DNA from 3 places in the Polaromonas sp. CG_23.6 genome. Region 1 is predicted to be linked to each of the others. Evidence: predicted binding sites of a transcription regulator. Region 1 holds the regulator's gene; each other region holds the start of a gene.
The links. Region 1 encodes sigma-54, which starts transcription at its own class of promoters, with help from an activator protein. Its sites were predicted from a motif close to TGGCANGNAANCTGCTTT; they were not measured.

Region 1 (10,573 bases):
CGCGGTCGTTGCGCTCGTCGCGGCCTGAACGCATGTCACGCTCGGGGCGAACCAGCGGCTGGCCGAATTCATCGACGCTCTGGCCCTGGAACTGCGAACGCCGCTGCTCGCGCTGCTGCACGCCGCTGGTGCCGGCCACACCCGCCACGTCGATGCGCTCGCCATACGGCGGGTTCACCAGCATCACACCGCTGGGTGCGGGGGGCATGCGCTGCAGCGCGTCGCCACCGCGAAACTGCACCGCATTGGCCACGCCGGCGCGCTCGGCATTGCGCTCGGCAAAGTCAACCATGCGGAAAGATACGTCGCTGCCGAACACCGGCGCGGTGGGTTCGGTGATCGCCGCTTCGGCCTGGTCGAGCAGGCCTTCCCAAACGTGGCCCTGAAAGGGCAGGTATTTCTGGAAGGCAAAGCGGCGGTTGATGCCCGGCGCGATGTTGCAGGCGATTTGCGCTGCCTCGATGGCGATGGTGCCCGAGCCGCAGCACGGGTCGTACAGCGGCACGCCTTGCCTGCACTGGGCGTCCCAGCCGCTGGCGGCAATCATCGCGGCGGCCAGCGTTTCCTTCAGCGGCGCATCGCCCTTGTCCTCGCGCCAGCCGCGCTTGAACAGTGGCTCGCCCGAAGTATCGATGTAGATCGTCACTGTTTCGGTGGTCAGGTGGACATACACGCGCACGTCGGGCCAGCGCGTGTCAACGCTCGGGCGCACGTCATTGAACTTGTGCCGGAAGCGGTCGGCAATCGCGTCCTTGATCTTCAGCGCGGCAAAGTTCAGGCTTTGCAGCGGGCTGTGCTGGGCGGTGATCTCGACCTTGAAGGTCTGCGCGGGCGTGAACCAGACTTCCCAGGCGACGCTGGCCGCAGCGTTATACAGGTCCTGCTCGCTGCGGTACTGGCCATGCTGCAGCTCGATCAGCACGCGCTGGGCCAGCCGGCTGTGCAGGTTGAGCTGCAGCGCTTCGCGCCAGGAAGCCTGAAGCTGCACGCCGGCGCGCCAGGCCTTGCCTTCGATGCCGGTGATGCGCTGGACTTCGGCGGCCAGCAGGTTCTCGACACCAGCGGCGCAGGGAAGGAAAAGTTGGAGTTGGTTCATAAGTTAGGTCACTTTGCCGGGCGCAACGTGCGGCGCCGCAGCGGGGTTGGATGAGAGCCCCTGGCTACATCAGGGCGAACGGATAGAAAGTATTTGAACAGGGAGTCCGGGAACTGGCTTCAACAGACCGCAGGCGCAGCGAACGACCGTGAGGGCCACATCCCCCACCAGCAGGGGCCGCGGGACTGGCTTCGCCAGACCGCAGGCGCAGCGGCCCCCTCGGGGGGCAGGGAGTTACGCGAAGCGAACGACCGTGGGGGCCACATCCCCCACCAGCAGGGGCTGCGGAACTGGCTTCGCCAGACCGCAGGCGCAGCGGCTTCCTCGGGGGGCAGGGAGTTACGCGAAGCGAACGACCGTGGGGGCCACATCCCCCACCAGCAGGGGCCGCGGGACTGGCTTCGCCAGACCGCAGGCGCAGCGGCCCCCTCGGGGGGCAGGGAGTTACGCGAAGCGAACGACCGTGGGGGCGACATCTACAGGGTTTTGCGCAAATTTGTTGGCGCAATGCGCAGCGCTTCTCGGTACTTGGCCACCGTGCGGCGGGCGCATTCAATGCCTTGTTCCTTGAGCATTTCTGAAATCTGGCTGTCGCTGAGCGGCTTTTTCGGGCTTTCGATTGCTATGAACTGCTTGATGAGCGCGCGTACCGCTGTGCTGGACGCATTGCCGCCGCTTTCGGTGCCCAGCCCGGAGCCAAAGAAATACTTCAGCTCGAAAGTGCCAAACGGCGTGCCCATGTACTTGGCGGTGGTGACGCGCGAAATGGTCGATTCGTGCAGGCCCAGCTCGTCGGCGATTTCGCGCAGCACCAAGGGCCGCATGGCGAGTTCGCCGTGGATGAAGAAGTTTTTCTGCCGCTCGACGATGGCGTTGCTGACGCGCAGGATGGTGTCGAACCGCTGCTGGATGTTCTTGATGAACCAGCGCGCTTCCTGCAGCCGCTGCTGCAGCGCGGGGCCGCCGCCCTTGCCGCCATGCTGGCGCAAGGCACTGGCGTAGATGTCATGGACCCGAAGCCGGGGCATGACGTCGCTGTTCAGCGTGACCTTGAAGCCCCGGCCGGCCTTGACGACCAGCACGTCGGGAACGATCAGGTTGCGTTCGACATTGGCAAAGCGCCGGCCCGGCTTGGGGTCAAGCCGGGCGATCAGGCCAATCGCACCCTTGATGACCTCTTCCGGGCACTTGCACAGCAGCGACAGGCGTTTCACATCGCGCTTGGCCAGCAGTTCCATGGGCTGCTGGCAGATCGCCAGGGCGGCGCGCGACTCGATGCTGTTCTTGCTTTCGAGCAGTTGCAGCCGCAGGCATTCGGCCAGGGTGCGCGCGCCGACGCCGGCGGGCTCCATGTGCTGGAGCAGCTGCAGGGCGATGGCGAACTGCTGCGCCAGTTCTTCGGCCTGCTCCGGGTGGTCGCTGGCCAGTCCGGCCGCCAGCGACGCCAGACTGTCTTCCAGGTAGCCATCGTCATTGAGCGACTCGATCAGGAAGTGCAGGGCGGCGCGGTCGAGTTCGGACAAGCGCAGGCCGAGCGCCTGCCGGTGCAGATGGTCTTGCAGCGACTCGTGCGCGCCGGTCAGGTCGGACGCTTCGGCGTCGCTGTCCTCCAGGTTGTTCTTGCGCGCCGGCGCGTCGCCGCCCCATTCGCTGTCGTCAGGCGAGGACTCAACCGAGCCATCGCCGTCCCAGCTTTCCTCCAGCGCCGCCTCGGTGCCGGCCTCTGCCGTGGTTTCAGACTCTTTTGAGGTGCTGGCGCTTGCTGTGTCTGTGTTGATAGCTATTGAATCCGTAGCGGACTCAAATTCACGGCTGTCCTGGCTGACCGGGGTGTCGATGTGCTCCAAGCCAAATTCCTCGCGCGGCGCACTGTCGTCCGCCAGTTCGAGAAAAGGATTTTCATCGAGCATCTGCTCGACTTCCTGGCTCAGCTCCAGCGTCGAGAGTTGCAACAGCCTGATGGACTGTTGCAGTTGCGGCGTGAGCGCCAGATGTTGTGAAACGCGAAGGGACAGCCCTTGTTTCATAAAGCCCCCACGCTCCCCGCTTCGCGTGGTTCGCTGCCCCCTGAGGGGGCTGGCATGGCTTCGGCATGGCCTTCCCGCCCGTGCCAGTACCGGCCGCAGGACCGGCTTTTCCGGACTGCAGGCGGGGCGGCCCCCCGGGGGGGCAGCGCAGTACACGAAGTGACAAGCGTGGGGGCCATACTCACATTTTGAAGTGTTCGCCGAGGTAGACCCTGCGCACTTCGGTGTTGCTCACGATCTCGGCCGGCGTGCCGTTGGCCAGCACATGGCCGTCGCTGATGATGTAGGCATGGTCGCAAATGCCCAGTGTCTCGCGCACGTTGTGGTCGGTGATCAGCACGCCGATGCCGCGCGACTTGAGAAAACCGATGATGCGCTGGATCTCGATCACGGCAATCGGGTCGATGCCGGCAAACGGCTCGTCCAGCAGGATGAAGCGCGGCTGGGTGGCCAAGGCGCGGGCAATCTCGACGCGGCGTCGCTCGCCGCCGGACAGCGACAAGGCCGGCGAGTCGCGCAGATGGCTCACGCGCAGGTCCTTGAGCAGCGCATCGAGCCGCGACTCGAGCTCGGTGCGGCTCAGCGGCTTGCCAGCGGCATCGCGCTGCAGCTCCAGAACGGCGCGCACATTTTCCTGCACGCTGAGCTTGCGGAAAATCGACGCTTCCTGCGGCAGATAGCTCAGGCCCAGGCGCGCACGCAGGTGGATCGGCATGTGCTCGACCGGCTGGCCGTCGATGGAAATCTGGCCGGCGTCGGCGCGCACCAAGCCGACGATCATGTAAAACGACGTGGTCTTGCCTGCGCCATTCGGGCCCAGCAGGCCGACAACCTCGCCTTTTTTCACCGACAGCGACACGTCCTGCACCACCAGCCGGCTGCCGTAGGATTTTCGCAGTCCCTGCGCCACCAGGCTGCTGGGCGTGTCAAGGCGCACGGCGCCGTCTCGCGCAGGCGCCGTTTGTATCGTTGCACTCATGGGTTCAGGGCGCTTTCGGGGCTTTGATGGTGCCCAGCCTGGTGCTGGGGCGTAAAACGGGCGCTGGTCCGCTGGGCGGCGGGGCGGTGGTGGCAGGCACTGTGCCGCGCGGCGACAGCATGGCGCGGACGCGTCCACCGGGATTGGCAGCGCTGGCGTTTTTCGCACCGGCATCGACAGTGAATACGTCGGTGTTGTTGTCGTACACGATCAGCGCACCGGAAGTTTCGTCGCTCAGCGTTGCCCCCTTGAAGCGGCGGACCACGGCGCGCCCGATGAACTTGACCAGATCGGCACGGCTGTCGTATTCGATGCGCTCGCCTTCGCCTTCGATGTATTCATCGACGCCGTCGCGCTTCTTGCGGTAATACGCCAGCTTGCCCGGCGCTGCCGTGGCCACAGCCAGCTGGTAGCCTTCCGGATCCTGGCTGACATCGACCTGTGCGCCCCGGATGATGGTCGTTCCCTTGGTGATGATGACATTGCCGGTGAAGACGCTGGTCTGCTTGAGGTCGTCATAGCGCAGGGCATCGGCCTCGGCATTCATCGGTTTGTCGCGGTCGGCCTTTTCGGCTGCAACAGGCAGCGCCACGCCTGTGGCAAGAAAAGCCATCAGGAGGAAAGAAAAAAAGGAGCGTTTCATAAGGCACGAATCTTGCAGCTGCGGGTTTTGCCATTGTAGCCATGCAAGGGCTGGCAAAACCTTGCAGCGCCTACTGGAGCGCAGCAAGGCGCAAGAAAACGGCTGGAGCCGTTGCCCCTGGCCGTGTGCGAAGCCCCAAAAGGCCCGGCGGCGCGGTGCTTCAGGGCTTGGCGGCGGCAGCTGGTGCCTGGCGCGACTGGGCGATCAGGGCGTCGGCAACCTGCAGCGAGCGCTCCAGCGTCTTGGCCTGCGTGCCAGAGGTGAAATAACGGCCATTGATGCCCAGGGCGGGAACGCCGTCCAGCGCATAGGCGTCCTGCAGCTGGGTGGCTTTGCGTGCCTTGGTGGTGACGGAGAACGAGTTGTACAGCTCCATGAACTTCGCCTTGGGAATGCCCTGCTTGTCCACCCAGGCGCTGATCTGGTCGGCCGTGTTGAGCGGCTGCCTGTCGACGTGGATCGCCATAAACACCTTTTTATGCAGCTCATCGACCTTGCCCAGACTTTCCAGCACGTAGTACAGGCGTTGCTGTGGCTCGAAATCAGGCCGGAAGGCGATGGGCACGCGGCGCACCGCCACATCCTTGGCCTGTTTTTTGCTCCAGGCGTCGAACATCGGCTCGAAGCCGTTGCAATGCGGACAGTTGTACCAGAAGAATTCGACCACCTCGACTTTTCCGGCGGGCGCTTCCGTAGGGGCCGGCTTGTCCAGTGTGAGGTAGTCAGAACCGCTTTGAAAGGCCTTGGCCTGGGCTTGTGCCAGCGAGGGCAGGGCGGAAATACCGGTAGCCGCAGCCAGCGAGACAGCTGAAATTGAAAACGCGCGACGTTGCATTGATTTTTTCTCCTGATGTCAATATCGACAAGTGTTGGATGCAGCACGGCCGAAAAGTTCAGCCGCTGCCGGATTTAGGACTTAACGCTGTACCCGGACCAGTGCCGTTTCGATCGAACTGTTGTCCAGCCGGTCCTTGACGCGGTCGGCATCGTCTTTTTTGTCGAACGGTCCGACACGCACCCGGTACACGGTGCGACCGGCCTGTTCGCGCTCGGTGACTTTTGCCTGCATGCCGAGCAGCAGCAGCCGGGCGCGCTGCTGTTCGGCGTCTTCCGGGGTGCGGTAGGCGCCAGCCTGAATGAAATAGTTGAAAGGATCGGAAGTCGCCGAACTGAAGGCCGGGGCGTCGGAACGCGACTTTGCCAGATCACCCAGCGGGTCGGCGGACGCGGGTCGGGATGGTTTGGCAACCGCTGTCGGGGCAGACGCCGCTGTCGTGGGTGCCGTCGCGGTTCTCGGCGGTTTCGCGCTGCGGTCGGGTTTTTTGGGGTCTTCCGGTGTCAGCACTGGGGCCGGCAAGTTGCCGGCGGTGGAGGGTTCGGCTGGCGGGCTTAATTCGCCCGAGGCCGACGGCGCCGGATTCTTCCCGGCCAGTGGCGCGTTGGGGTTCCAGTCCTTGTTCTTGCGGGCTTCCGCGGCGTCGCTGTCCGGCGTGTACATCGGGCTCTTGTTCAGGAAGGGCACCGGCACCTTGGTGACGTACACCGCCACTGTGAGCGCGATGCCCAGGCCGACCAACGCGCCGATCACCAGACCCAGCAGGGTTCCACCACGTTGCTTTTTCATACCGTATTCCCGCGACTTGACCGTAACTTGCATATGAGCTGGATGCCTTTTAAAGAGTGAAGTTTTCAAGTCGATTACATCTTGCGCGGGGCACTGACGCCCAGCACTGCGAGGCCATTGTGCAACACCTGCGCGGTGGCCGCTACCAGTGCCAAGCGTGCCAGCCTGACGGCTTCGTCGTCGACCAGAATCCGTTCGGCGTCGTAGTAGCTGTGGTAGCAGGCGGCCAGTTCGCGCAGATAGAACGCCACGTCGTGCGGCGCAAAGCCGTCGGCGGCATGGCTGAGCATGTCGGGGTATTTGGCCAGCAGCAGCATCAGCGCCTGGGCCTGCGGGCTGGTCAGGGGCGACAAATCGACCTGTGCCAGGCTGGCCTCGTCGCCGCCCCAGGCGGTCAGCACCGAGCAGATGCGCGCATGCGCGTACTGCACGTAGTACACCGGGTTTTCGTTGTTCTTGGCCAGGGCCAGGTCGATGTCGAAGATGTATTCGGTGTCAGGCTTGCGGCTGAGCAAAAAGAAGCGCACCGCGTCGGCACTGGTCCACTCGATCAGGTCGCGCAATGTGACGTAGCTGCCGGCGCGCTTGGAGATCTTGACCTCTTCGCCGTTGCGCACGACGCGCACCATGGTGTGCAGCACGTAGTCGGGGTAGCCCTGCGGAATGCCGGCGTTGGCCGCCTGCAGGCCGGCACGCACCCGGGCGATGGTGCCGTGGTGGTCCATGCCCTGGATGTTGACTGCTTTGCTGTAGCCGCGCTCCCATTTGGCCAGGTGGTAGGCCACGTCGGGCACGAAGTAGGTGAACGTGCCGTCGGTCTTTTTCATGACCCGGTCCTTGTCGTCGCCGTAGTCGGTGGACTTGAGCCAGAGCGCGCCATCTTGCTCGTAGGTCTTGCCGGCGTCCTTCAGGCGTGCCACGGTGGACTCGACGCGCCCTTCGGTGTAAAGGCTCGATTCGAGGTAATAGTTGTTGAACCTGACCGAAAAAGCCTTCAGGTCCAGGTCTTGCTCATGGCGCAAATAAGCCACGGCGAACTGGCGAATCGCGTCGATGTCGTCGACGTCGCCCGAGGCAGTGAATTCGCGATCGTCGGCGCTGACAGTCTTGCCAGCCATGAAATCTTGCGCGATGTCGTCGATGTAGTCGCCGTTGTAAGCCGATTCGGGCCACAGCGCATCGCCCGGCTGGATGCCCCTGGCGCGCGCCTGCGTGCTGTTGGCCAGGGTCTGGATCTGCACACCGGCGTCGTTGTAATAAAACTCGCGCCAGACATCGGCGCCCTGCGTGGCATAAAGGTTGCAAATGGCATCGCCCAGCGCCGCCTGGCGGCCATGGCCGACATGCAGCGGGCCGGTCGGGTTGGCCGAGACAAACTCGACGATCATTTTGCGGTCGTGCGCCAGCGGCCGGGTGCCGTAACCGCTGCCGGCGGCCAGAACCTCGCGAACGGTTTCCTGCTTGGCAGCGGGCTTGAGGCGAATGTTGATGAAGCCAGGGCCGGCAATTTCAATCGCCTCGACCCAGCGGTCAAACGCCGGCATCGGCAAGAGCAGGGCGCGCAGGGCCTCGGCCGTTTGGCGCGGGTTCTGTTTCAGCGGTTTGGCCAGCTGCATGGCCGCCGTGCAGGCGAAATCGCCATGCGTGGCGACCTTGGGGGACTCGAAGGCGGCTTTGTCGCCAGCGCCCGGAGACAGGGTTTGCAGTGCGTGGGCAAGGTCAGAGAGCAGGTCTTTTTTAATCGAAAGCATCACTGGATTTTACGGGGAAGCCAATCCGGACCGATTTGGCACGCGGTCCGGCGCAAACCCGGTCATCGAATCCGCTCGGAGCCGCGTTATGGACAAGATTTCCGGTCGGAAATCACCTCTGTTCCCATTTACTGGAATCACCATGAACAAACCGTTGTCTTTGATCGCCGTTGCCTTTGCCCTGACGATGGGCCTGTCTGCCGGAGCCCGTGCCCAGAGCGCGCCAGCCGCATCACCAGCACCCGCGCCGGCCAAGATGGCCCCGGCGCCGGTGGTGTCGCCTGCTTCCCCGGCCGTGGCACCGCCGGCCAAGACCGCCCAGCAAAGCAAGATGGCGACCTGCAACAAGGACGCTGCCGGCAAAAAGGGCGATGAGCGAAAAGCCTTCATGAAGGAATGCCTGAGCGCCAAAAAAGAAGTGACCGCAGCCGCACCTGCCCAGCAAAGCAAGATGAAAACCTGCAATGCCGACGCCACCGGCAAAAAGGGCGACGAGCGCAAGGCCTTCATGAAAGAGTGCCTGAGCAAATAAGCGCCGCTATTGCCCGGCAGGCATCAGCGCAACAATCGGTTGCTGCATCACCCGAAGCGCATGACGCCGCCGGTGATGCGCCCCGTTTTCAGGGCGCCGGCTTTTCGTCAGCCGTCAGCTTGGCGAACTGGCTCATCACATGCTTTGTCCAGTAGGCCAGGTCGTATTTCCTGACATGCGCCAACAGCCGCTGCATGCGCTCGCTGCGCTCTTGCAGCGGCATGTCCAGCGCCTGGTCCAGCCCTTCGTCCATCGAATTTCGGCTGAACGGGTTGACGAGCACCGCATCGCTGAGTTCCATGGCCGAGCCGGCAAACTCTGACAGCACCAGCACGCCGGACTCGCCATTTTTGGCTGCGACAAACTCCTTGCAGACCAGATTCAGGCCGTCCCGCAAAGGGGTGATCCAGGCAATGTCGGCGGCACGGTAGGCGCATACCACTTCCTCGAAAGGCATGGGCGTGGTGGACAGCATGATGGGCAGCCAGCTCATGGTGCCGAAGTGGCCATTGATGCGCCCCACCAGTTGCTCGATCTTGGTCTGTTCGGCCTTGTAGACCGCCATGCCATCGGCCGCCGAAACCGTCACCAGCAGCAGCTTGACCCGTCCAGCCAGCTCGGGCCGGCGCAGCAGCATCCGCTCGAAGGCTTCGAGCTGCTGCCGTGTGCCTTTGGCATAGTCCACCCGGCTGACGGAAACGATCAGGATTTCGGCGTTCATGTCGCGCCGGATGTTGGCCGTGCGGGCCCGGCCATCCTCGGAATCGACGGTCTCGGCAATCAGGTCGGGTGAGGTGCCGATCGGCCAGGTGTCGATCAGGATGCGACGCCCCTGATAGTCCAGGTGCGTGGTGACCACCGTCTCCGACATGGCCATGCCGGTGGTATGGATCGGCTCGGGCACGGGCGCCTCGTGCCGGACAATGCCCGCACGCAGGCCTTCGGCCAATGCACAGAAATTCTGGCTGTAGCGGGGTATGTGAAAGCCCACCATGTCGCAAGCCAGCAGGCTGTCCAGAATCTCGTCGCGCCACGGCATGATGTTGAAGACATCGGCGGCGGGAAACGGCGTGTGATGCAAGAAGGCAATCTTCAGGTCCGGCCGCAGCTGGCGCACGAACTTGGGCACCAGCCACAGGTTGTAGTCATGAATCCACACCACGGCGCCCGGTGCAGCATGCTCGCAGGCCGCCTCGGCAAACAGCCGGTTGACTTCGCGGAACGTGGCCCAATGGGTGTTTTCGGTGGAATAAAGCCATGGAAAAGAGTTCAGCACCGGCCAAAGCGCTTCTTTGGATGTCACATGGTAAAACTGGTTGATCTGCCCCGCATCCAGCGGCAGGCGCACCACGTCGTACGCGCCAAAGCTGTCGCTGAGCGTGATGCGGCGCTCGAAATTCGGCGTTTTTCCGGCGGGCGATTTTTTCCAGGCGACCCAGACCGCCTTGTCGACATGGCTGAAAAAGCGCTTGATGGTGGGCAGGATGCCGTTGGGGCTGCGCGGCTCGCGCAGCACGAGCTTGCCGTTCTCCATGACTTCTTCATAGGGCTGGCGGTGATAAACAATGACGAGTTCGGTATTCATTTTTTTTCTCCTTGGGTGAGTCCGTGAAAACGCTGCAGGGCTTGCAGCACGCCGCCGGCGCCTTCCCACTCGCTGTGGTGCACGTTGGCCATGCCCGCCAGGGCCTGCTTCAGCAAGGGCTCGCTATTGGCCACGGCCACACCGGCCAGTCCGGTCTGGAACAGCGACAGGTCGTTCAGCGTGTCGCCCGCCACCAGCGTGCGCTCGGGCGCCAGGCCCAGCGCTTCAAGGGTCTTGAGCAGGGTCGGGCCTTTTTGCACGCCGCGCGGCAGCACATCGAAATACTTCTCGGCTGACAGCAGCACGTCAAAGCCCATCGGCATGAGCAGGTCCCGC
Region 2 (10,573 bases), 680 kb from region 1:
CTACAAGGCAGATCACATTGCCGTTGAGGTTATTAGCGCCATTTCATCCGCGAATGCCCATCCCCAGATTTTGAAACTTGAGCGTAAAAAAATGCATGCAAATTTCCAGGATGTTGCTCTTGGTCAACCTTTCAATTTGCAAAAGCCGGTAAAAACCGAAAGAGCGTGAAGCTGTGGACGAGTGAGCGCTAGAAACAGCCAGTGACGGCATTGGCTCCGGGCCAACGATCAGGGAACCAAGGGCCCAGTAAAGCGAAGGCCCGTCGGAGCGTCCAGCTCTGACCCTGTTCCGCCTCCAGGCAACTTTCTTTAGTGACTTTCTTTTCTGCCATAAAAAAGTTTCCTCCCGCCGGGCAGGCGCTCAACCCTAAAACCACAGAAAAACCAACCAAAGCCAAAGAAATAAATCTAAAACGCAGAGATCGAATCCGCAGCGTTGCCAGAGCGTCTTTACATTACTGGCAAAAGTCGTTCTGGCATGCAGACCTGTTCGGGGAGGCCCCCTCCCGGCCTTACCTCAGCGGGGGAAGGAGAAAAACCAATGACGGCGAAGGCAGATATTGAGCTAATAGCTATTAATTTTGTAGCAAATGGGTCGGTTAATTCCAGCGCTTGCCAATGTTCGGAACTTGCCCGTCAGGGCATCTGCGCTCTGTTTAGCTTGAAACCACCTGCGTAGCGCAGTGTTTCGGGCTGAGCACCTCGCACTGCCAGCCAAGCACGGCCGGCCGCTTCAGTACTGCTTGTACGGCAGGAACTTGCCCGACAGCACCACATTGACGCGATCACCCTTGGGGTCGGGCTGGCGCACGATGTCCATGCTGAAGTCGATGGCGCTCATGATGCCGTCGCCGAATTCTTCGTGGATCAGCTCCTTGATGGTGGTGCCGTAGACGCTGACGATCTCGTACCAGCGGTAGATCAGCGGGTCGGTCGGCACGGCGGTCGGCAGTGAGCCTTTGTAGGGCACGATCTGAAGCCATTTGCGCTCTTCCTCGGTCAATCCGAAGATGTCTCCAATGGTGGCCGCCTGCGCCGTGTCAAAGGTCATCTGGCCCAGGCAGCCGGCGGTCACCCATTCCTTGCTCAGGCCGACGGCCTTGGCCACGGAGTCCCAGGTGATGCCCTGGCTGACCTTGGCGGTGATGATTTTTTCGGTGATGTCGTTGCGGTTCATGTGCTTCCTTGGGTTGTGGCGAGAGTAAAAAAGAGAAGGATCAGGCGGCCACGGGACGGGGCCAGTGGAATTGGCGCTCGGCTGCCTTGATCGGCACGTCGTTGATGCTGGCCTCGCGCCGGCACATCAGGCCCAGTGCATCGAACTCCCATTGCTCGTTGCCGTGGGAGCGAAACCAGAAACCTGCGTCGTCGTGCCATTCGTATTCAAAGCGTACTGAAATGCGGTTATCGGTGAAGGCCCAAAGTTCCTTCTTGAGCCGGTAGTCCAGTTCCCGCGCCCATTTGCGCTTCAGGAACTCGCGGATCATCGGCCGACCCGAGAAAAAATCGGCCCGGTTGCGCCAGACCGAATCCTGGGTGTAGGCCAGCGCCACCCGGTCGGGGTCGCAGCTGTTCCAGGCGTCCTCGGCCTTTTGCACTTTCTCGCGCGCGGTTTCCAGCGTGAAGGGCGGCAGCGGCGGACGGGGCATGTCAGTGGTATTCATGCGACGGCTTTCAGCACGGGAGGAACCACTGCAGGGACAGCCGCGCGGCCCGGCTCGACCGTGGGCGGGTGCGCGGGTGCCCTGCCATGCGACAGGTCCTTGGAGCGCGTCACCAGAAAATCCACCAGGTGGTTGCGTATCGGGTAGTAGGCCGGGTCGTGGTGCAGCGTGGCGCGCTGGCGGTTGCGCGGCATGGTATTGCGCACGATCTCGGCCACGCGGGCCTGCGGGCCGTTGCTCATCAGCATGATGCGGTCGGCCAGAAGCACCGCCTCGTCCACGTCGTGGGTGATCATGAACACCGACTGCCGGGTTTCACGCACGATGCTCATCAGCGCGTCAAGCGCGCCGAAGGGCTCGTCAAGCAGCAGCATCTTGGGCTCGATCGCAAAGGCCCGGGCAATGCCGACGCGCTGCTTCATGCCGCCCGACAGCGCCGACGGTTTTTTGTCGAGCGCTGCCGTCAGGCCCACCAGCGCGACGTATTTCTCGACCTGCGCATCGACCTGTGCGGCGCGCCAGTCCGGCCATTTGGAGCGCACCGCAAAGGCGATGTTCTTGCGCACTGTGAGCCACGGCATCAAGGCATGGCCCTGGAACACCACGCCGCGCTCCAGGCTGGGGCCGGACACTTCACGTCCGTCCATGAACACATGGCCGGCGCTGGCGGTTTCCAGCCCGGCCAGCACATTCAAAATGGTGGTCTTGCCGCAGCCTGAATGGCCGATGATGCAGACAAATTCGCCGCGCTCGATCTGGACATTGACCTCGTCGAACACCGGCTCGGCATTGCCCGGATAGGACTTGGCCAGCGCCTCGATCTGCACGAAAGGCCTGGGCCCCACCGGGCTGGATACGGCGGAAGGTTTATTCGGCATAGGTCACCCACTTTTGCAGTTGCGCGAACATCAGGTCCAGCAGCATGCCCATCACGCCAATCACCACGATGGCAAAGATCACGTTGGTCAGCGACAGGTTGTTCCATTCGTTCCAGACAAAGTAGCCAATGCCGGTGCCGCCCACCAGCATTTCGGCCGCCACGATCACCAGCCAGGCAATGCCCATGGAAATGCGCATGCCCGTCAAGATGGTCGGCGCTGCGGCCGGCAAGATCACCAGAAAGGCCTTGCGCAGCGGGCTCACTTCCAGCGTGGCGGCCACGTTGAGCCATTCGCGCTTGACGGCCGACACGCCAAAGGCGGTGTTGATCAGCATCGGCCAGATCGAGCAGATGAAGATCACGAAAATGCCCGAGGCCGACGAGTCCTTGATGGTGTAGAGCGCCAGCGGCATCCAGGCCAGCGGCGAGATCGGCTTGAGCACCTGGATGAACGGGTCCAGTGCCCGCCGCAGCAGGGGCGACATGCCGATCACGAAGCCCAGCGGAATCGCTACGATGCAAGCCAGCAAAAAGCCGAGCGCGACGCGCCCCAGCGAATGCCCGAGCTGGATGGCGATGCCCTTTTCGTTCGGGCCGCGGTCATAGAAGGGGTCGCTCAGCTGGGCGACAAATGTCTGGCCCATTTGCAAGGGCGTGGGAAAGCCCGAGCCCTTGCCGCTGCCGGCGTCCTTGCCCATCATTTTCTGGTATTCGATCTGTTCGGCGCTCAAGGCAGGTGCACCGGCCGGGCCTGTGACGGTTGAGGTACGGGTGGCCGCTTGCCAGCCGACCAAAAACACCAGCAGCAGCAGCGCCGACACCAGGCCCGCCCGGAAGCCCATGGTTTTGAACATTTTCATGACCGTGCTCAGGCGGATTTGCTGATGGCAAAGCTCTTGACGTACTGGTCCGCCTTGGCCGCGTCGAATTCCTTGCCCATGATGGTGAACTTGGGGTAGGCGCCGTCGGGCGTCTTCTGGCCGAGTTCCTTCATGTACTTCTTGGCATCGGTGAGCAAAAAGACTTTTTCGGCAATCTGCTTGTAGTTGATGTCGCCCTTGACGTAGCCCCAGCGCTTCATCTGGGTCAGCATCCACACCGCCATCGACTGCCACGGCATCGGGTCGAAGTCGGCCCGGTCCGGCACATTCTTGATGTTGCCCAGACCGTCGGCGAACTTGCCGGTCAGCACCTGGTTGATCACCGCCTCGGGCTGGTTCAGGTACTGCGCGGGCGCAATCACCTTGGCGATCATTTCGCGGTTCTTCGGGTCTCGGGCCATGGCGGCGGCCGTCAGCACCGAGCGGTAGAGCGCAGCAAAGGTGTTGGGATTTTGCTGGATGAACTCGGCGCTGGTGCCAAAGGCGCAGCAGGGGTGGCCGTTCCAGAGGTCTTTGGTCAGCAGATGGATGAAACCGGCTTCCTCGTACACCGCCCGCTGGTTGAACGGATCCGGGCCGAGGAATCCGTCGATGTTGCCAGCGCGCAGGTTGGCGACCATTTCGGCGGGGGGCACGACACGCAGCTGCACATCGGTGTCGGGGTTCAGCCCGGCTTCGGCCAGGTAGTAGCGCAGCAGAAAGTTGTGCATGCTGAACTCGAAGGGAATGGCGAACTTGAAGCCCTTCCAGTTCTTCGGATCGCGGTTGTCCTTGTGCTTCATGGCCAGCGTGATGGCCTGGCCGTTGACGTTCTGGATGGTGGCAACGTTCATTGGTGTGGCGTTTGAACCCAGGCCCATCGAGATGGCCAGCGGCATCGGGCTGAGGAAATGCGTGGCGTCGTATTCCTTGTTGATCATCTTGTCGCGGATCAATGCCCAGCCGGCCGTCTTGGTCACCTCGACATTCAGGCCCTGCTGTTTGTAAAAGCCCAGCGGGTGCGCCATGATCAGCGGCGTGGCGCAGGTGATGGGAATGAAGCCGATCTTCAGGTTGGTCTTTTCCAGCGAGCCGGGTTTCTTGCCGGCCTCCTGCGCCATCGCCTGCATGCTGGCGACCGGCAGCAGGCTGGAAATCGCGGCCATCGCCGTGCCCTTGCCGACGGCGCGCAAAAAGCGCCGGCGAACTGCATCTTGCGGGAAAATCGCCTTGACCAGCGTGGCTTCGATGAAGGCGTTGGAATACGCCTCGAACTCGCTGCTCAGGCTGCGCCGGCGCAACTCCGCCACTGCGCCGTCTGCACTGACCTCCTGATGGTGATCGGCCACGGTGTGGTCCTTGCCGCAGCTGCACTTGAGCATCAGCGGCTGGTCGGCGTCGTAGGGGGAAAAGTAGTCAGACATGGCGCGCACCTTTCAAAAGAAGATGCACTTGGCCTTGCAAGGTGCGGGCCACCCGCAGGCCCTCGGGCGGCCGAGCCCTGATTTGGCGGTGGCTTGCACGACGTCTTGTAGGGCAGTCACTACACCCCTGCCCTCGGGAACGAAGCCGTCAGCCGCCCGAAGGTGCCTGGCGATGTCGCTCGGCGTACAGGGCCAGTTCCACATCGTTCCTGGTGCCGGTCTTTTCAAGGATGCGCAGGCGGTAGGTGCTGACGGTGTTGGACGCCAGCCCCAGTTGCGCACCAATTTCGCCCACGGACCTGCCGGTGCTCAGCAACCGGAACACCTGATGCTCGCGGTGCGACAGCGACTCGGTGCCGCTGGCGCCGCCGGGCCTGTTCGTGCCGCTGCCCATGGCACCGGCCAGTGCTTCGGCGGCCACGGCCGACACATACAGGCCGCCGGCCGCCACCTTGCGCACGGCGGCGATCATGTCGTCGGAATGGGCGCTTTTGTTCAGGTAGCCGGCCGCGCCCAGCTTGATGCAGCGCACTGCGTACTGCTTTTCCGGGTAGGTGCTGAGCATCAGCACCGGCAGCCGGGGCCAGTTTTTTTTCAGCGCCTGCAGCACGTCCAGCCCGTCGCGGCCGGGAAGGGCGATGTCGAGCAGTACGGCGCTAAGTCCCTTGTCGCCGCCCAGCGCCAGGGCGCGCTGCAGGACGTCGGGGCCGGTGTCAGCTTCGGCCACGACATCGATTTCAGGCGCATCGGCCAGCACCTGCTTGAGGCCTTCGCGCACGATGCGATGGTCGTCGCCGATCAGGATGCGGATAGGCGTCATAGATGGTAATTTCTGCTATTTATTCAGTAGCTGGATACGAAGATGGAACGTGCTGCCAAGCCCGATCTGGCTTGAAATTTGAAGGCTGCCTCCCAGGTGGCGCGCCCGCTCGCGCATGCCCATCACGCCGTAAGCATTGGCCGCCTCGAAGGCGTCGGCGTGGGCGCCCTGGCCGTTGTCCTGCACCGTGATGCTGATGTCTTGCGCACGGGCACGGATGGCAATCGCCACCCGGCTGGCCTGTGCATGGCGGCCCACGTTGCTGAGCATTTCCTGAAAGATGCGAAAGATGGCAATGGCCGACGGTTCGGGCAGCGGCACGGCACCGGCCACGTCCATTTCCCAGTCCAGGGCCAGTTCGGCCGACTGCACGAATTCGTGCGCCTGCCAGTCCAGCGCCGCCCACAGGCCCTGGTGGTCCAGGATGCTGGGGCGCAGGTCGGTGATGATGCGGCCGACGTTGTCCACCGCCGATTCGATCAGGCGGCTCATGTTCTGGCATTTGCCGCGCATGCGCTCACGCATCGATTGCGCCTCGCCCGCGCTGCGCCCGGGCTGCTCGCCCAGGCGCTTGTCCAGCCAGCCGACATCCATCTTCAGCGCCACCAGCAGGCTGCCGAGTTCGTCATGCACTTCACGCGCGATGCGGGTGCGCTCCTGCTCGCGCACGCCGTGCGCATAGGCCGAGAGTTCGCGCAGCTGCTGCAGTGCCCCGGACAGCGCCTGGGTGCGCTCGCTCACCCGCTGTTCCAGCACCGCATGCGCTTGGCGCAGGGCGTCCTCGGTCTGGCGGCGGGCCGAAACATCGGTAAAGGTGATCACCGCACCCTGAACCGCACCATTTTCAATCACGGGATAAGACGAGTATTCGACCGCAAGTCCACTGCCGTTCTTGCGCCAGAACAGCTCGCTGTCGATGCGGCAGGGCAGGCCTTCCCTAAACGCCTTGAAGATTGGACATTGTTGCTCGGGATAATGCGCCCCGTCCGCATGCGAGTGGTGCGCCACTGCATGCATGTTCCGGCCCAGCAGTTCGGCCGGCGCATATCCCAGCAGCTCGGCGCCGGCGCGGTTGATGAAGGTGCAGCGCCCGTCCAGATCAATGCCGTAGATGCCTTCGCCGGTGGATTCCAGCAATTGCGCCAGCATGTCCCGCAGGGCCGCCTGCCCGAGGCCGGGCTGCCCGGTCGCCAGGGGCTTGTCCGGTCTGGGGTCTTGTTTGCACATGCCGAAAAATCATGCAAGCATCATGCCCGATGGGGTGCGCCGGGGCGCCAGGCGCAGCACCATTGCGGTGCCTGCGGTGTTACCCAAATGCTGCTGGCCTGTGGCAAGGCGCTGCTGAAGGTAAAGTGTGGAACTGGCCCCTTTTTTCGGCCAGCTTCCACACGTTTTGACCGCCTCCATGTCCAGATTCCTGACTTTTCCACATTTTTCGCGTTTTCCAGGCGTCGTGCTGGCGTTGGTATCGGTGCTATCGCTGGTTGCCGCCTGCAGCCCGGCACTCAACTGGCGCGACGTGCGGCCCGAAGGGACGCGGCTGAGCCTGCTGCTGCCGTGCAAACCCGACAAGGCGCAAAAGGTTGTTCCCCTGGGCGGGCGGCCGACGCAACTGTCGATGCTGGGCTGCGATGCGGACGGTGCCACCTTTGCCGTCGCTATCGCGGATGTGGGCGACCCCTTGCAGGCGGCGCCGGTGCTGGCGCTGTGGCAAGACCTGACGCTGGCCAACATGAAGGCCGCACCCGCCAGCCGCCAGCCGCTGCCCCTGAAAATTCCCGGTGCATCGCCCGGCACGCCCGTTACCCGCCTGCAGGCGCAGGGGCAGCGCGCCGATGGCACCGCCGTCAGCGGACAGGCTGCGTATTTTGCGCAGGGCTCGCAGTTGTTCCAGGTGGTGATATATGCGCCGCGCATTGCACCCGAGGTGGCCGAAACATTTTTTTCCAGCCTGAAGTTTGAATGACGCCGTGACGCCCAAAGACATCGCCATCTCGCCAGACCGGCTGGGCGCCCGGGCAGCCACCGTGGTTTTTCTGGCGTTTGCGGCGGCTTACTTTTTCGCGGCGGTGCTGCGCGCCATCATCGCCACACTGGCGCCGGTGCTGACGCAGGAGTTCGCGCTGCAGGCGCGCGACCTGGGGCTGTTGGCGGGCGGGTTTTTTCTGGGCTTTGCTGCTGTCCAGCTGCCGCTGGGCACCTGGCTGGACCGGCACGGGCCCAAGCACGTCATCCTGGGATTTTTGAGCCTGGCGGTGGTCGGCTGCCTGGCGTTTTCAGTGGCCACCAGTTTTGCCGGGCTGCTGACCGCGCGCGTGCTGGTTGGCATGGGTGTGGGAGCCTGCCTCATGACCGCGCTGACCGGCTACCGTCGGTGGTTTGACGCGGCCACGCTGCTGCGCACCAATTCATGGATGCTCATGACTGGCTCGCTTGGCATGCTGGCCTCGACGCTGCCAGTGCAGTGGCTGATGCCATTGACCGGCTGGCGCCCCCTGTTCTGGTTGCTGGCCGTGCTGATTTTGCTGTCGATGGCGGCGATTGCCTGGGTCGTGCCGGGCTGGCGGGCGACTGCGCTGCCGACGCCTGCCGGGTTGAATGCAGAAAGCGCCATTCATGACGAAGCCGGTTATGCGTCCATCTGGCGCAGCCGCTATTTTCACAAGATGGCGCCGCTGGCTTTCTTCAACTATGGCGGCATGGTCGCCATCCAGACGCTGTGGGCCGGGCCGTGGATGGTGCGGGTGGCCGGCAACACTCCGCTGCAATCGGCCACCGGCCTTTTCTGCATCAATGCCAGCATGCTGGTGACCTTCTGGAGCTGGGGCATGGTCAACCCCCACCTGGCCCGCCGTGGCTGGTCGGCCACGCGCCTGATCGCCTGGGGGGTTCCACTCAGTTTGGCGGTGCTGGCGTTCAATATTTTCGCCGGCACGGCCACCGGCTGGCTGGGCTGGGCACTGTTTTGCATGACTTCCAGTGTCCTGGGCCTGGCCCAGCCGGCTGTCGGCATGTCGTTTCGGGCCAGTCTGGCCGGACGCGCGCTGTCAGCTTTCAATCTGGTCATTTTTGCCGGCGTGTTTGTCGTCCAATGGGGGCTGGGGCTGCTGATTGACGGTTTTGCGACCCTGGGGCTGGGTCAGGTCGCCAGTTTTCAGGTGGCCATGCTGGTCTATTTGTGTTGCTGCATTGCGGCGTATGCCTACTTTGTCAGTGTGAACGCTGATAATTGAGCGCAATGAACGGCATTTTCATCATCGCCCATGCACCGCTGGCCTCTGCCTTCCTCGAATGCGTACGCCATGTTTTTCCAGACCATGACGCCGGCGTGGCAGCTTTCGACGTGCAGCCCGAGACAACGCCCGAAGCTACGCTGGCGCAGGCAAAACTCGCGCTCAAACAGCTCGGCCAGCCGCAGGCGCTGGTGCTGACCGATGTTTTTGGTGCAACACCCTGCAATGTCGCCCAAAAGCTGGTCGATGGCGTCAACACCAAGCTGGTGACCGGCATGAACCTGCCCATGCTGCTGCGCGCCATGTGCTATCGCGACGAAGGGCTTGACATGCTGGTGGCGCGCGCGCTGGCCGGCGCCAGCCAGGGCGTGATGCAGGTGGCCGTGACCGCGCCTCAAAACCAAACACTACGAAACCATGATCAAGACCCGCACGACCATCAGCAATAAGCTGGGCCTGCATGCCAGAGCGTCCGCCAAATTCACCAAGCTTGCCGGCAGTTTTCGCAGCGAGGTCTGGATGAGCAAGGGCGAGCGCCGCGTCAATGCCAAGAGCATCATGGGCGTGATGATGCTGGCCGCCGGCATTGGCAGCAGTGTCGATATTGAAACCGATGGCGCGGACGAGCAGGCCGCCATGGAGGCCTTGCTGGCGCTGGTGGCGGACAAGTTCGGCGAAGGCGAGTAAATGCCCCCACGGTCGCTCACTGCGTGTAGCTCCCTGCCCCCCGAGGGGGCCGCTGCGCCTGCGGCCCGGCAAAGCCGTGAGCGTTGCCCCCACGGTCGCTCACTGCGTGTAGCTCCCTGCCCCCCGAGGGGGTCGCTGCCCCTGCGGCCCGGCGGAGCCGGTTCCGCGGCCCCTGCTTGCATAAGGCGCAATCCGTCCGGTATTGTTTCTTGCTCGGCTTGGGGAAGGTTGGGAAGGGGGCTGGTTTGCAACTGGCGCTTTTGCAGTTTTAGCCACTTCATCAGGAGCCGCACATGACTTTTTCCGTCCACGGTCTGGCGGTGTCGCGCGGTGTGGCGATTGGCCGTGCAGTGCTGGTGGCGTCGAGCCGGGCCGATGTCAGCCATTACTTCATCGACCCGGCCACCACCGATGACGAAATTGCGCGGGCCAAACTGTCGCGCAATGCGGTGATGGAAGAAATCATGCGTTTGCAGCATGACCTGCCCAAGGACGCGCCGCATGAAATCGCCGCGCTGCTCGATGTGCACCTGATGCTGCTGCAGGACGAATTGCTGATCAGCGGTGTGAAGCACTGGATCACCGATCGCCATTACAACGCCGAATGGGCGCTGACGACGCAGTACGAAATCATTGCACGCCAGTTCGACGAGATGGAAGACGCCTACCTGCGCGAGCGCAAGGCCGACCTGGAGCAGGTTGTCGAGCGCATCCTGTGCCACATGAAAGGCTCGGCCTCACCGCTGCAGGCCGCCCGGCAATGTGCCGCGCGGGCCGGCAGCCGTCGCCGGGACGCGCAGCAGGACCTGCTGCTCGACGACACGCTGGACGTGCCGCTGGTGCTGGTGGCGCATGACATTTCGCCGGCCGACATGCTGCAGTTCAAGCAGAGCCTGTTCGCCGGCTTTGCCACCGACGTGGGCGGGCGCACCTCGCACACCGCCATCGTCGCGCGCAGCATGGACATTCCGGCGGTGGTCGGCGCACGCAGCGCCAGCCAGCTGA
Region 3 (10,573 bases), 3.1 Mb from region 1:
CGGCACTGCCCAAACTGTCGCGGCTGTACCGCATGCAATACGAGAAGGTGCAGTCGGCCTGGGTGCTGCTGTATCCGGAAGGCATGGTCAAACTCAACGACAGTTCTGCCGAAATCCTGCGTCGCTGCAATGGCGAACGCAGCATTGACGCCATCGTGGCCGACCTTGAAATCCTGTTCAATGCCAAAGGCATTGCGCCGCAGGTGCGTGACCTGCTGCACGAAGGAATGCGCCGTGGCTGGATTGTCTGAAGGGATTTTGTCCGGCATGGTTAACGATGCCGTGCCGCCGCCGCTGTGGCTGCTGGCCGAGCTGACCTACCGCTGTCCGCTGCATTGCGTGTTTTGTTACAACCCGACGCAGCACGCCCGTCTGCAAGCGGAGATGAGCACTGCGCAATGGGTCGATGTGATGCGCCAGGCGCGTGCGCTGGGTGCGGCGCAGCTTGGTTTTTCAGGCGGCGAGCCATTGCTCCGGGATGACCTTGAAGAACTGGTGCAGGAAGCCCGGCAACTGGGCTTTTATACCAACCTGATCACTTCGGGTGTGGGCCTGACCGAAGCCCGCGCCCGCCGGCTGAAAGACGCCGGACTGGACCATGTGCAGCTGTCCTTCCAGGATTCGACGCGCGAACTCAACGATTTCCTGAGCCATACCAAAACCTTCGAGCTCAAGCAGCGCGTGGCGCGCCTGATCAAGCAGCACGACTGGCCCATGGTGCTCAACTGCGTGCTGCACCGGCACAACTTGCCGCATGTGGACAAGATCATCGAGATGGCGCTGGCCCTCGATGCCGAATTTCTGGAACTGGCCAACACGCAGTACTACGGCTGGGCCTGGACCAACCGCGACCACCTGATGCCGACGCACGCACAGCTGATTGAAGCCGAGGCCGTGGTGCAGCGCTACCGCGCCGAGTACGGCACGCGCTGCCGGATCCTGTTTGTCGTTCCCGATTACTTTGAAGAGCGTCCAAAGGCCTGCATGAATGGCTGGGGTTCGGTGTTCCTTGCGATCGCGCCTGATGGCGTGGCCTTGCCCTGCCACAACGCGCGCAACCTGCCGGGCCTGCAACTGCCACGCGTGCAGGATCAGCCGCTGGGCGATATCTGGGTGCGCAGCCAGGCCTTCAATGCCTACCGGGGGGAATCCTGGATGCAAGCGCCGTGCCGCGACTGCGACGAGCGGCACAAGGATTTCGGCGGCTGCCGCTGCCAGGCTTTCCAGATCACCGGCGATGCCACGCAGGCCGACCCGGTGTGCAGCAAGTCGCCGCACCATGACAAGGTCGTGCGACTGGTGCGCCAGGCACCGGCAGGGCGCGAGCAGCCCATCATCTTTCGCACCGACGCAGCGTCGCGCGCGCTGCACCCGGAAAATTGAACCGGTGGTCAGGTTCGATGGAATCTGGCTGCGGTTTTGTATGGGAAATGTGTTTAACGCACGGCGGACTCAAAAGTGAAGTGCCGCACCTGCAGGGTGTGACAGTGTTCAAAAATGAATTTACCCCTGCCGCGTACGGCGAATATCGCCCGAACGGGCAGGACGCCGCTGTGCGCCGGGTGCCGTTCAAGCCGCGCCGCGCTGCCGGATCCAGCCGCGCTGCGGGTCGTAGCCCCACCAGGCGAGGCAAAAAAAACACGCGCTTCCTGCCACCACCACTAACAAGGACAGCATGTTGACTTGCCCGTACATGGCAAAGCGCAGTGTTTCGACCACATGGGTAAACGGGTTCCACTGGGCCAGCCTGAGCATCCACCAGGCGCCCGACTCTTCAAGCCGCCACAGCGGGAACAGCGCCGGGCTGATGAAGAACATCGGGAAAATCACAAAGTTCATGGTGCCGGCAAAGTTTTCCAGCTGCTTGATGTAGACCGACAGCATCAACCCCAGTGCGGCCAGCAACGTGGCCCCGCTGACCATGGCGAGAAACAGCAGCGGCACATGCTGCCAGCTCAGCGTGACGCCAAAGGCCCGCGCGATCAGCAGGAACACCGCCATCTGCAACACCGACAGGCAGGTGCCGGCCAGCAGCTTGAACCCCAGCAGCCAGCCGCGCGGCAGTGGTGCGGTGAGCAGCAGGCGCATCACGCCCATCTCACGGTCATAAACCATGGACAGCGAGCTTTGCATGCCGTTGAACAGCGCCACCATGGCCAGCAGGCCAGGCACCATGTAGACCTGGTATTCGACATAGGTTTCGTAGGGCGGCACGATGGACACGCCGAACACGCTGTGAAAGCCCGCCGAGAACACCACGAACCACAGCAGCGGCCGCACCAGCGCGGACGCCAGCCGCGACGGTTGGCGCAGGAACTTGTTGATCTCGCGGCCAACCACAGCGCGCAGCGCGCGCGCGAGGTGTGGCAGCCGGGCCGGTGCGTCATCCGGCAAGCCGGTGGCCGCGGGACTGGCCAAGCGCGGGTTCAGGGGCTCTGTCTGCATGCCGATTCCTTTTCATCCATGCCCAGTGTGTCAAGGACTTCGGTAGGGTGCAACACCCCTTCAAGCGGCGCCACGCCGGCCACGCCGTCGCCGTGTGCCAGGAACATCGGCTGGCGCAACTGCCCGTCCCATGGCCGAAATGACAGGCGCTGCCCTTTGGCGCCATCGAGGTAGACGTTGCCGCCACGCAAGCGCTTGAGCTGCTGCGCCAGGCCGGCCTTGGGGTCGTCGGCCAGCACCGCTGCCACGGCCTTGACAGCGACCCAGGCGGCCCAGTCATGGCTCTGCATGGGTCGGCCGGTCAGCTTGTAAAAGCGTCGCGACAACGGCTGTGCACCACTGCGTTCCCCGTGCGGATGCCAGGCCAGCGCCATCAGGCCACTGCTGCCCACCACCGGGCGCGGCCATTGTGTGGCGTAGGGCAGGGTGCGCGCAAATTCCCCCACGCTGTCGGCCACGGCCACCAGCTCATGCTCGCGATCACCGGTGAGCAGGCGCGTGTTGGCCAGGTCTCGCTCGCGCGGATCGGCGCCGAGCTTGAAGGGCCGGTTCTGAATAATTTTCAGGCCGTAGCGCTGTGCCGACCGGCTCAAGGCCTGGGCCTGCAGCGCATCCTGCGGCTCGGGGCCTTGCAGCAGCAGGAGCTTGCGCCAGTTCCGCGCCACCAGGTACTGGGCCAGCGCATCGCTGCGCATCTGCGCGCTTGGCAAGGTGTGCAGCAGGTGGCCCGCGCATTGTTCGCCGCGCAGCACATCGTCTTCGAGGCTGATGTTGAAGACCATGGCGCCGCCCAGTGCGGCGGGTGCCTGCTGTACCAGCTGCTGCAGTGCGGGCGCAGGCAGGTCGGCCAGCACATGCTGCACCTTGGCGGCCTTGAGCTGCGCCAGCGCCGCCGGCAGGGCCTGCGTGTCGGCAATGGATAACCCGATCACCTTGAGGCTCAGGCCCAGCACCTCCAGTTCAATGCCGGATTCCTCTGCCGCCATGCGGGCTGCCGCCAGCGGGCGTCCGTGCGGATGTCCGGGATAAGCCTGCTCCAGGCGGTGGGGCGCATAGCGCGCATCGTCCGACTGGCTGATGACCGCCACCGTGACAGGGGTTGGTGCCGCCAGGGCCGCCACAGAGATCCCGCCCAGCAGCCCTGCAGCCGCCAGGGCCACCGCCCGCCGCCAGGCATTCCGCGGGCCTTCAGTGCAAGCCATCAGGGCTGCACCAGCACGCTGTGCGGCACGCGCCCGGCTGCCACGCTGCGCACCGCCTTGCCGGCGACGGTATCGACCAGGGTCATGTCGTCGGACAGGCCGTTGGTCACATACGCGGTCTTGCCGTCCGGGTGCACGGCCACGCCCCAGGCGCGCTTGCCGACCAAAATGGTGTTGCGCACCTGGCGACTCGCCTGGTCCACCTCGGCCACATGGTTGGCCCGTCCCAGCGTCACCCATACGGTTTTTCCGTCCGGGCTCAGCGCCATGCCCACCGGCGTGATGTCGCTGGCACGCATGCCCTTGAGCTTGAACTGCAGCGTGTGTTTGACGGTCTGGTCCTCGGTGCTCAAAATGCTGACGCTGGCGCCCAGTTCGTTGCTGACCCACAGTTCCTTGCCATTGGCGGCCAGCACAAGGCGCCGGGGGCGGTTGCCGACGCGGATATTCTTGACCACTTTTTGCTGTGCGACATCGATCAAATGAACCACGTTGGCCACCTCGGAGGTGACATAGGCATGCTTGCCATCGGGCATCAGCAGAATGCCCTCGGGCTCGACACCCGTCTTGACTTCAAACAGCTTGGCCCGGCTTTGCAGGTCATAGGCTGCCATGACACTCTCGTCCTCAATCGAGACAAAAGCGGTCTTGCCGTCGGGGCTCAGGTCGAAGATTTCAGGGCTGTCGCCCAGTGGCATGGTTTCGGTCATCTTGGCGCTGGCAAGGTCCACCCGCCCCATCTGGTTGCTGTCGCCGCAGGACACATAAATTTGCCGGTGGTCCGGGCTGAACTGCATGTGGCGCGGTCGCTTGCACACGTCGATGGCCGAGAGGCGCAGGCCCTGCGTGTCAAACACCTGGATGCGGTTGTCCTTCTCGCTGGACACATACACGCGGTTGGGCGTCGGCGCAGGCAACTGGGCCCGCGCCATCGACAAAAAGCCACTGACGGCGATGCTGGCGCCCAGCGTCAGCGTCGAGCGCAGGAAGCGGGCCGGTCGATAGCTTTTCCGGGATTCGAGAGCCGTGGGATGCATGGTTTTTCTGGCGCGTTGATGTAATGAATGAGCACGCTGCAGGACGCATCGACGCTGAAAGCAAAAGCGGGGCCAAAACAAGGGGTCTGCTTGTGGGTTCATCCTGCGTTTTTAACAGTTGTGGGTCTATTGGGTTCAAACCTGTTGACCTGTCTGATGCCATGCCTTTGTTTTTGCCTTCCCCCTCAGTCTGCTGCAGCGAACTGGATTTCGGGCATTCGTTATACGCCCCGCGGTTCGCCTGTGCGTATCGTGAAACTGCTGCAGGGTGCGTTCCTGCAAGGCGGCACTCACCCGTTACGATCAGAATCCGGACTATCTTTCAACCCGGGCCTATGCGCAGGCCCTCCTGAAAACGCTGGCGCATGAAAAGGCATTGTTGCGCCGCATGCACCTCTTGGCGGCAACGACCCTCTCAAATTCATGAATCTTCCTTTACCTGTCAACATGCCTCTGCTGCAAGCCCGCGACCTGCACAAGTCCTATGCGGGCAAGCCGGCGCTGCTGGGCGTCAGCCTGCAATTGTTTGCCGGCGAAATGGTCGCCCTGCTGGGGCCCAACGGCTCGGGGAAATCCACGCTGATGCAGCTGCTGACCGGTTTGTTCAGTCCGGACAGCGGACACATCGAGGTGCTGGGCTTCAACATGCGCACCCATGCAAGCCGCGCGCTGGCCGGGCTGGGCGTGGTGTTCCAGCAAACCGCGCTCGACCTTGACCTGTCCGTGCAGGCGAATCTGTTGTTCCACACCGACCTGCACGGCCTGCCCCGCCGCAGCGCGCGCGACAGGATTGCCGAAGCCCTGGCGGGCATGGCACTGGACGGGCAGGCTGGTGCCGTGGTGCGCAGCCTGTCGGGCGGCACTCGTCGCAAGGTCGAACTGGTGCGTGCATTGCTGCACCGGCCGCGCGTGCTGCTGATGGACGAAGCCACGGTCGGCCTGGACCCGGGCTCGCGGCAGCAGTTGCTCGCCACTGTCCGCAAGCTGGTGAGCGAGAGCCAGGTCGCCGTGCTGTGGGCCACGCACTTGATGGAAGAAATTGAAGTGGCCGACAGGCTGCTGTTCCTGCAAGGCGGCACGGTGCGTTTCGAAGGGAGCAGCGACGCCTTCAAGGCGCAGTTTGCAGACGATCCGGTGATGGGGAAATTTTGACGGGCTCTCCCGGGGCTTGACGGCGACGAGTATCTTTTTCCTTTGCCAACGCAGGACGAGAAACAGGTTAGGGGATTGCGCTCTTGAACTGAAGGCGCGCCTGCCGTAGTGTGCTGGGGCGCTTTCCTCTTCTTTACAAACCCCCTTTATCAATTCTTCAAGGGACCCATCATGCATTCACGTCTGAAATTTGCACTTCTTGCCACTTCCGTCATGCTCGTTGCCTGCGCACCCATGCCTTCGACGCCGCAAAATGCAATGAGTTTCTTTGTCACCAGCGCCAATCCGGGTCAAGGCGCCAACTTTGGCGGCCTGGCCGGTGCCGACGCCTATTGCCAGCAGCTGGCCACGGCGGCCAATGCCGGCAACAAGAACTGGCGCGCCTACCTCAGCGCCGCACCCAGCGCCTCAAGCCCGGCGGTCGATGCGCGTGACCGCATCGGCCGTGGCCCCTGGCAAAATGCCAAGGGCGTGATCGTGGCCACCAGCGTAGACAACCTGCACAGCGCCAGCAACCAGCTCACCAAGCAGACCGCGCTGACGGAAAAAGGCGAGGTCGTCAATGGCCGGGGCGATGCGGTCAACATGCACGACATCCTGACCGGCTCCACCCCGGACGGCCGACTGGCCACGGCGGCCAAGGACACCACCTGCGGCAACTGGACCCAGAGCGCAGAAGGCTCGGCCATCGTGGGCCACCATGACCGCGACGGCACCAACCCCGATCCGGTCGCTAACGTTTCGTGGAATGCATCGCACGGCACGCGCGGCTGCGGCATGGACGCGCTCAAGTCCACCGGTGGCGCAGGGCTGATGTACTGTTTTGCTGCGAATTAAAAATTTTTTGGTTTGAGTCGGCAGGTTGCCACGCATTTTTATGCGTTGCCAGCTACTGTCTCGTCAAGCGCAAGTGTCGGGTAGAGCCGCTTGCGCTTGAAGCGGCCATTCTTGGCCGTGAATTGCCAGTTGACCTTGGCCTTTAGACTGTTTGCATGGGCCTGCCGGGTGGCGATCTGGCTTCAAATGTCTTGACGCTGTCAAGTCGTCGGTCAAGACCTTGTTTTGCCGGCTTTAGCTCCCCAGCGCCATGCTCCATGGTTGCCACCAGAGCTGCGCTGGCCCTCGGGCAATCCCATAGTCAGCTTTCCTCCAGGGCTTGAACTGCGATACCTGGCGGTTCAGTGCCATCTCCAGATATTCCTGGAATTTTTTTGAGTCGCTCAATCTTGCGCTCGCTCATATGCGCAATGTCCTGCAGCCAAGATCATTCTTGTGCTGCCAAGGTAGCGCTGCAGTGTTCCATCCTCCCTTGTCAGGCGTCAGTTAATTTGTGATGAAGCACCGGGTCGCCCAGGCGTATGGCCGAGTCGATCCAGAAGATCGATTCAGGTTCCCGTGGCCACTTGCAAGGGTTATTACTTGATTGACAGTTGATGTTCATGCCTCTACATTGAATATATGAAACATCATTCCAAATAATAGAATGGATAAAACATTAATCAAAGGCGTGCACTTGCTGCAGCTTATGGTCGAGTCGGCACGGCCTTGGACTGTGTCGGGTCTGTCCAAGGCATTGGGCTTGCAAGGCAGTAACGTGCATCGCACTTTGCAGACGTGGTGCGCGTTGGGAGTTGTCGCGCAGTCGGAGAAAACGGGCGAATACCACTGCACGCTTAAGTTGTTCGAATGGGGTTGCAAGGTGGCCGGTTGCTTCGATGTGCGGCGCCTTGCCCGCGAGCATCTGCTGCAACTGGCCCATACCTCACAGGAAACGATCCACTTGTCTGTGCTGGAAGGCGCGGAAATTGTTTATCTCGACAAGATCGACAGCCCGCAACCGGTACGCGCCTATTCCGAAGTTGGCGGCCGGGCTCCAGCGCACTGTGTGGCCACGGGAAAAGCACTGCTGGCCTATGGCGACTTGCGCGCACTGGATCATCTCCCCAATCCTTTGCCGTGCCCAACTTCCAAAACGATTGGATCGCTGGAGAAGCTCAAGGCAGAGCTGGTCCGGATCCGTGCGTGCGGCTATGCCACCAACTTTGAAGAGTGGCGCGAAGGGGTGCACGGCCTGGGCGCTGTAATTTTTGATGCGAGTGGTGTGGCGGTGGCTGCCGTGGGATTGTCCGCACCTGCCAGCCGCATGGGGGACGAACGGGTCCGGCAACTGGGTCAATTGGTATGGGAAACAGCGCAAAAAATTACGCGGGCGCTTGGAGGACGCGTGCAGCAGGATTCATGAAATGTTGCGGTGGTAAGCCGCTTCCTGTAAATCAACTATTTAGGAGACAACATGAAACGACATCATTTCGCAATGGCCTTCATGGCCGGATCAGCTCTCGGGCTGACCGCCTTGCCTGCTCTGGCCCAGGACAAATACCCCAACCGTCCAATCGAACTGGTGGTGACCTTTGGTCCGGGTGGCGGTGCCGACACCATGGGCCGCAAGATGTCCCAATTGCTGGAAAAGAGCATGGGCGTTCCCGTGCCGGTTTCAAATGTAAGCGGCGCATCGGGCAATGCTGGCCTTTCCAAGCTGCTTTCGGCGCCTGCAGACGGCTACACCGCCGGCACGCTGATCGCGCTGACCGTGTCATCGTGGGCTGCAGGCTTGGGCACCTCCAAACCCAGCGACTTTGCCATTGCGGCCATCGTGCAAGACTCGCCGTCCATGTTGTTTGTGCCCAATGACAGCGTACACAAGACCTTCAAAGACTTCCTGTCCTATGCGCAAAAGAAACCAGGTGCTCTGAAGATCGCGACTTCCGGCTACGGCACCCAGGACGACATCACGCTGAAATACTTTGCCTCCAAGGGCTACAAGACAACCAACGTCCCTTTTGAGAAGCCTGCCGAGCGTTATGCGTCACCACTGGGCAGGCACACCGACGCCATTTATGAAGAGCCTGGTGACGTGGGCCCCTTTCTCAAGAGCGGAAAGATGCGCCCCCTTGTGGTGTTCAGCGACACACGCCATCCAGCGTTCCCGGAGGTGCCTACGTCCAAAGAACTGGGATTCGAGATTGGTGATCTGCCGAACTTCCGTGCCATCGCGGTCAGTGCCAAAACCCCTCCCGAGTTGCTAAAAACACTGTCTTCAGCGGTCAACGCCGCGCTGGCAACGCCTGAATGGAAGGCTGTCTGCGCAGACACCTATACCTGCGTTTCTCGCAGCTACACCCCGGCCGAAGCGCAAACCTACGTCGCAGGGTTTCAAACCAAAGTCAGCGAGTACCTGAAGGCATTCAAATGACTGTCAGCATCTGGCGGCGGCAGCTCGCCGGGCCACTGGCCTTTGTGGTGGCGGCACTCTTGCTGCGCTCGCGCGTGGTCGAGTCTCCCGAGATGGCGGCTCAGATCACGCGGGGGCTGGTAGGGCCCGCCACCTGGCCGACCCTCATGATGTGGGCCATTGCAGCATTCGGCTTGTTCTGGACGCTGCAGCGCGCGGTGACGGTCCTGCGCGCCAAGGGCTCTGTCAACGCCACAGCGCTGATCAATGCCCCCTCCCAGGATGCGCTGAAAACGCCGTTTTCGACGCTGATTGGACTGGGCGTCAGCTTCATCCTGGTGTATGGCTATTTGCTGCCTGTGATCGGGTTTGCTGCCTCCACACTGTTGTATCTCGTGTGCTGGTGCCTGTTGGGCGGCATGCGAAAACCGTTGCAGATCGGGCTGATCGGCCTGCTGGGAACCACCTTTTTGTTGTACCTGTTCGTGAAGCTGGCTTCGATGCCGCTGGATCGTGGCCAGGGTGTGATGGGTGAAGCCTCGATCGCCTTGTACCGCCTGTTGGGTATCTACTGAGGGAGCACACGCTTTGGACACTTTGATCAATTTGTTTCACGGACTGCTGGCCGCTCTGGAGCCGATGAATTTCGGCATCATGCTCATTGGCCTTGCCGTGGGCACCATCGCTGGCGCACTGCCGGGTATCTCGTTCGTCAATGCCATGGCCATGGCATTGCCCTTCACCTACGCCATGACACCCGTGAGCGCCATGGTGTTTCTTGGCGGCATCTACGCCGGAGGCGTCTTTGGCGGTTCGATCTCAGCCATCCTGATCAACATACCAGGCACACCGGCATCGTTGCCCACCTGTTGGGAAGGCTTCTCCATGACCAAACGCGGAGAGGCCTCCCGGGCGCTGATGCTGGCGCTGCTGGCGTCTGCGTTGGGGGGTATAGCCAGTGCTTTGCTGCTCACTTTTGGCGCACCTCCATTCGCCGAGATTGCACTCACATTTGACCAGCCAGAGTTCTTTGCCGCCACCTTTCTTGGCCTGATCAGCGTTATTGCGATTGCCAAAGAAGCACCGGCCGTGAGTATGGTTTCGCTGTTTTGCGGCATTTTGATTGGCACCGTTGGGGTCGATCCTTTGTACGGCATGCCGCGTCTGACTTTCGGTCTGCCTGCGCTGCAAAACGGCATTGACTTTGTGGTGGTCATGATCGGCTTGTTCGCCTTGACAGAGGTGCTGGAGATGTTGGGCAAGCGCGGTCACGGGCAAGGCGATGCCAAGAATGTGCGCATGCGCCTGCCGTCGCTCAAGGATCTCTGGGCGCTCAGGGCACCTGCCATGCGCGGAACCGCCATTGGCTGCCTGCTTGGGACGGTGCCCGGCGCGGGGGCGACGGTAGGCGCTGTAGTCGCTTATGGCATCGAAAAACAGGTTTCGCCACGCGGGCATGAGTTTGGCACGGGCGTGGAAGCCGGGCTGGTGGCGCCAGAAGCGGC

Region 2: H4V98_RS01170 (CmpA/NrtA family ABC transporter substrate-binding protein) is a predicted target of sigma-54. The motif match lies at 4,862-4,879, and genes of this name have one in related genera.
Region 3: H4V98_RS19110 (PQQ-dependent catabolism-associated beta-propeller protein) is a predicted target of sigma-54. The motif match lies at 4,742-4,759, and genes of this name have one in related genera.

Annotation. Positions count from the first base shown of each region.
Region 1 covers NZ_JARXUY010000001.1:907,311-917,883, forward strand. Annotated here, with positions in the region: gene H4V98_RS04310 (THUMP domain-containing protein) at 1-1,096, opposite strand, end outside; gene H4V98_RS04315 (RNA polymerase factor sigma-54) at 1,573-3,123, opposite strand; gene lptB (LPS export ABC transporter ATP-binding protein) at 3,305-4,102, opposite strand; gene lptA (lipopolysaccharide transport periplasmic protein LptA) at 4,107-4,745, opposite strand; gene H4V98_RS04330 (thiol:disulfide interchange protein DsbA/DsbL) at 4,906-5,580, opposite strand; gene H4V98_RS04335 (SPOR domain-containing protein) at 5,662-6,369, opposite strand; gene argS (arginine--tRNA ligase) at 6,444-8,120, opposite strand; gene H4V98_RS04345 (PsiF family protein) at 8,263-8,652, shown strand; gene ggpS (glucosylglycerol-phosphate synthase) at 8,741-10,237, opposite strand; gene H4V98_RS04355 (HAD-IIB family hydrolase) at 10,234-10,573, opposite strand, start outside.
Region 2 covers NZ_JARXUY010000001.1:229,704-240,276, reverse strand. Annotated here, with positions in the region: gene H4V98_RS01200 (hypothetical protein) at 1-169, shown strand, start outside; gene H4V98_RS01195 (hypothetical protein) at 313-564, shown strand; gene cynS (cyanase) at 734-1,177, opposite strand; gene H4V98_RS01185 (nuclear transport factor 2 family protein) at 1,218-1,664, opposite strand; gene H4V98_RS01180 (ABC transporter ATP-binding protein) at 1,661-2,542, opposite strand; gene ntrB (nitrate ABC transporter permease) at 2,532-3,404, opposite strand; gene H4V98_RS01170 (CmpA/NrtA family ABC transporter substrate-binding protein) at 3,413-4,828, opposite strand; gene H4V98_RS01165 (response regulator transcription factor) at 4,977-5,648, opposite strand; gene H4V98_RS01160 (PAS domain-containing sensor histidine kinase) at 5,664-6,797, opposite strand; gene H4V98_RS01155 (hypothetical protein) at 7,054-7,614, shown strand; gene H4V98_RS01150 (MFS transporter) at 7,619-8,881, shown strand; gene H4V98_RS01145 (PTS fructose transporter subunit IIA) at 8,887-9,330, shown strand; gene H4V98_RS01140 (HPr family phosphocarrier protein) at 9,299-9,568, shown strand; gene ptsP (phosphoenolpyruvate--protein phosphotransferase) at 9,862-10,573, shown strand, end outside.
Region 3 covers NZ_JARXUY010000001.1:4,030,765-4,041,337, reverse strand. Annotated here, with positions in the region: gene pqqD (pyrroloquinoline quinone biosynthesis peptide chaperone PqqD) at 33-251, shown strand; gene pqqE (pyrroloquinoline quinone biosynthesis protein PqqE) at 268-1,383, shown strand; gene H4V98_RS19120 (ABC transporter permease) at 1,570-2,445, opposite strand; gene H4V98_RS19115 (branched-chain amino acid ABC transporter substrate-binding protein) at 2,427-3,647, opposite strand; gene H4V98_RS19110 (PQQ-dependent catabolism-associated beta-propeller protein) at 3,647-4,684, opposite strand; gene H4V98_RS19105 (ATP-binding cassette domain-containing protein) at 5,108-5,836, shown strand; gene H4V98_RS19100 (hypothetical protein) at 6,008-6,673, shown strand; gene H4V98_RS19095 (IclR family transcriptional regulator) at 7,320-8,078, shown strand; gene H4V98_RS19090 (tripartite tricarboxylate transporter substrate binding protein) at 8,130-9,089, shown strand; gene H4V98_RS19085 (tripartite tricarboxylate transporter TctB family protein) at 9,086-9,643, shown strand; gene H4V98_RS19080 (tripartite tricarboxylate transporter permease) at 9,657-10,573, shown strand, end outside.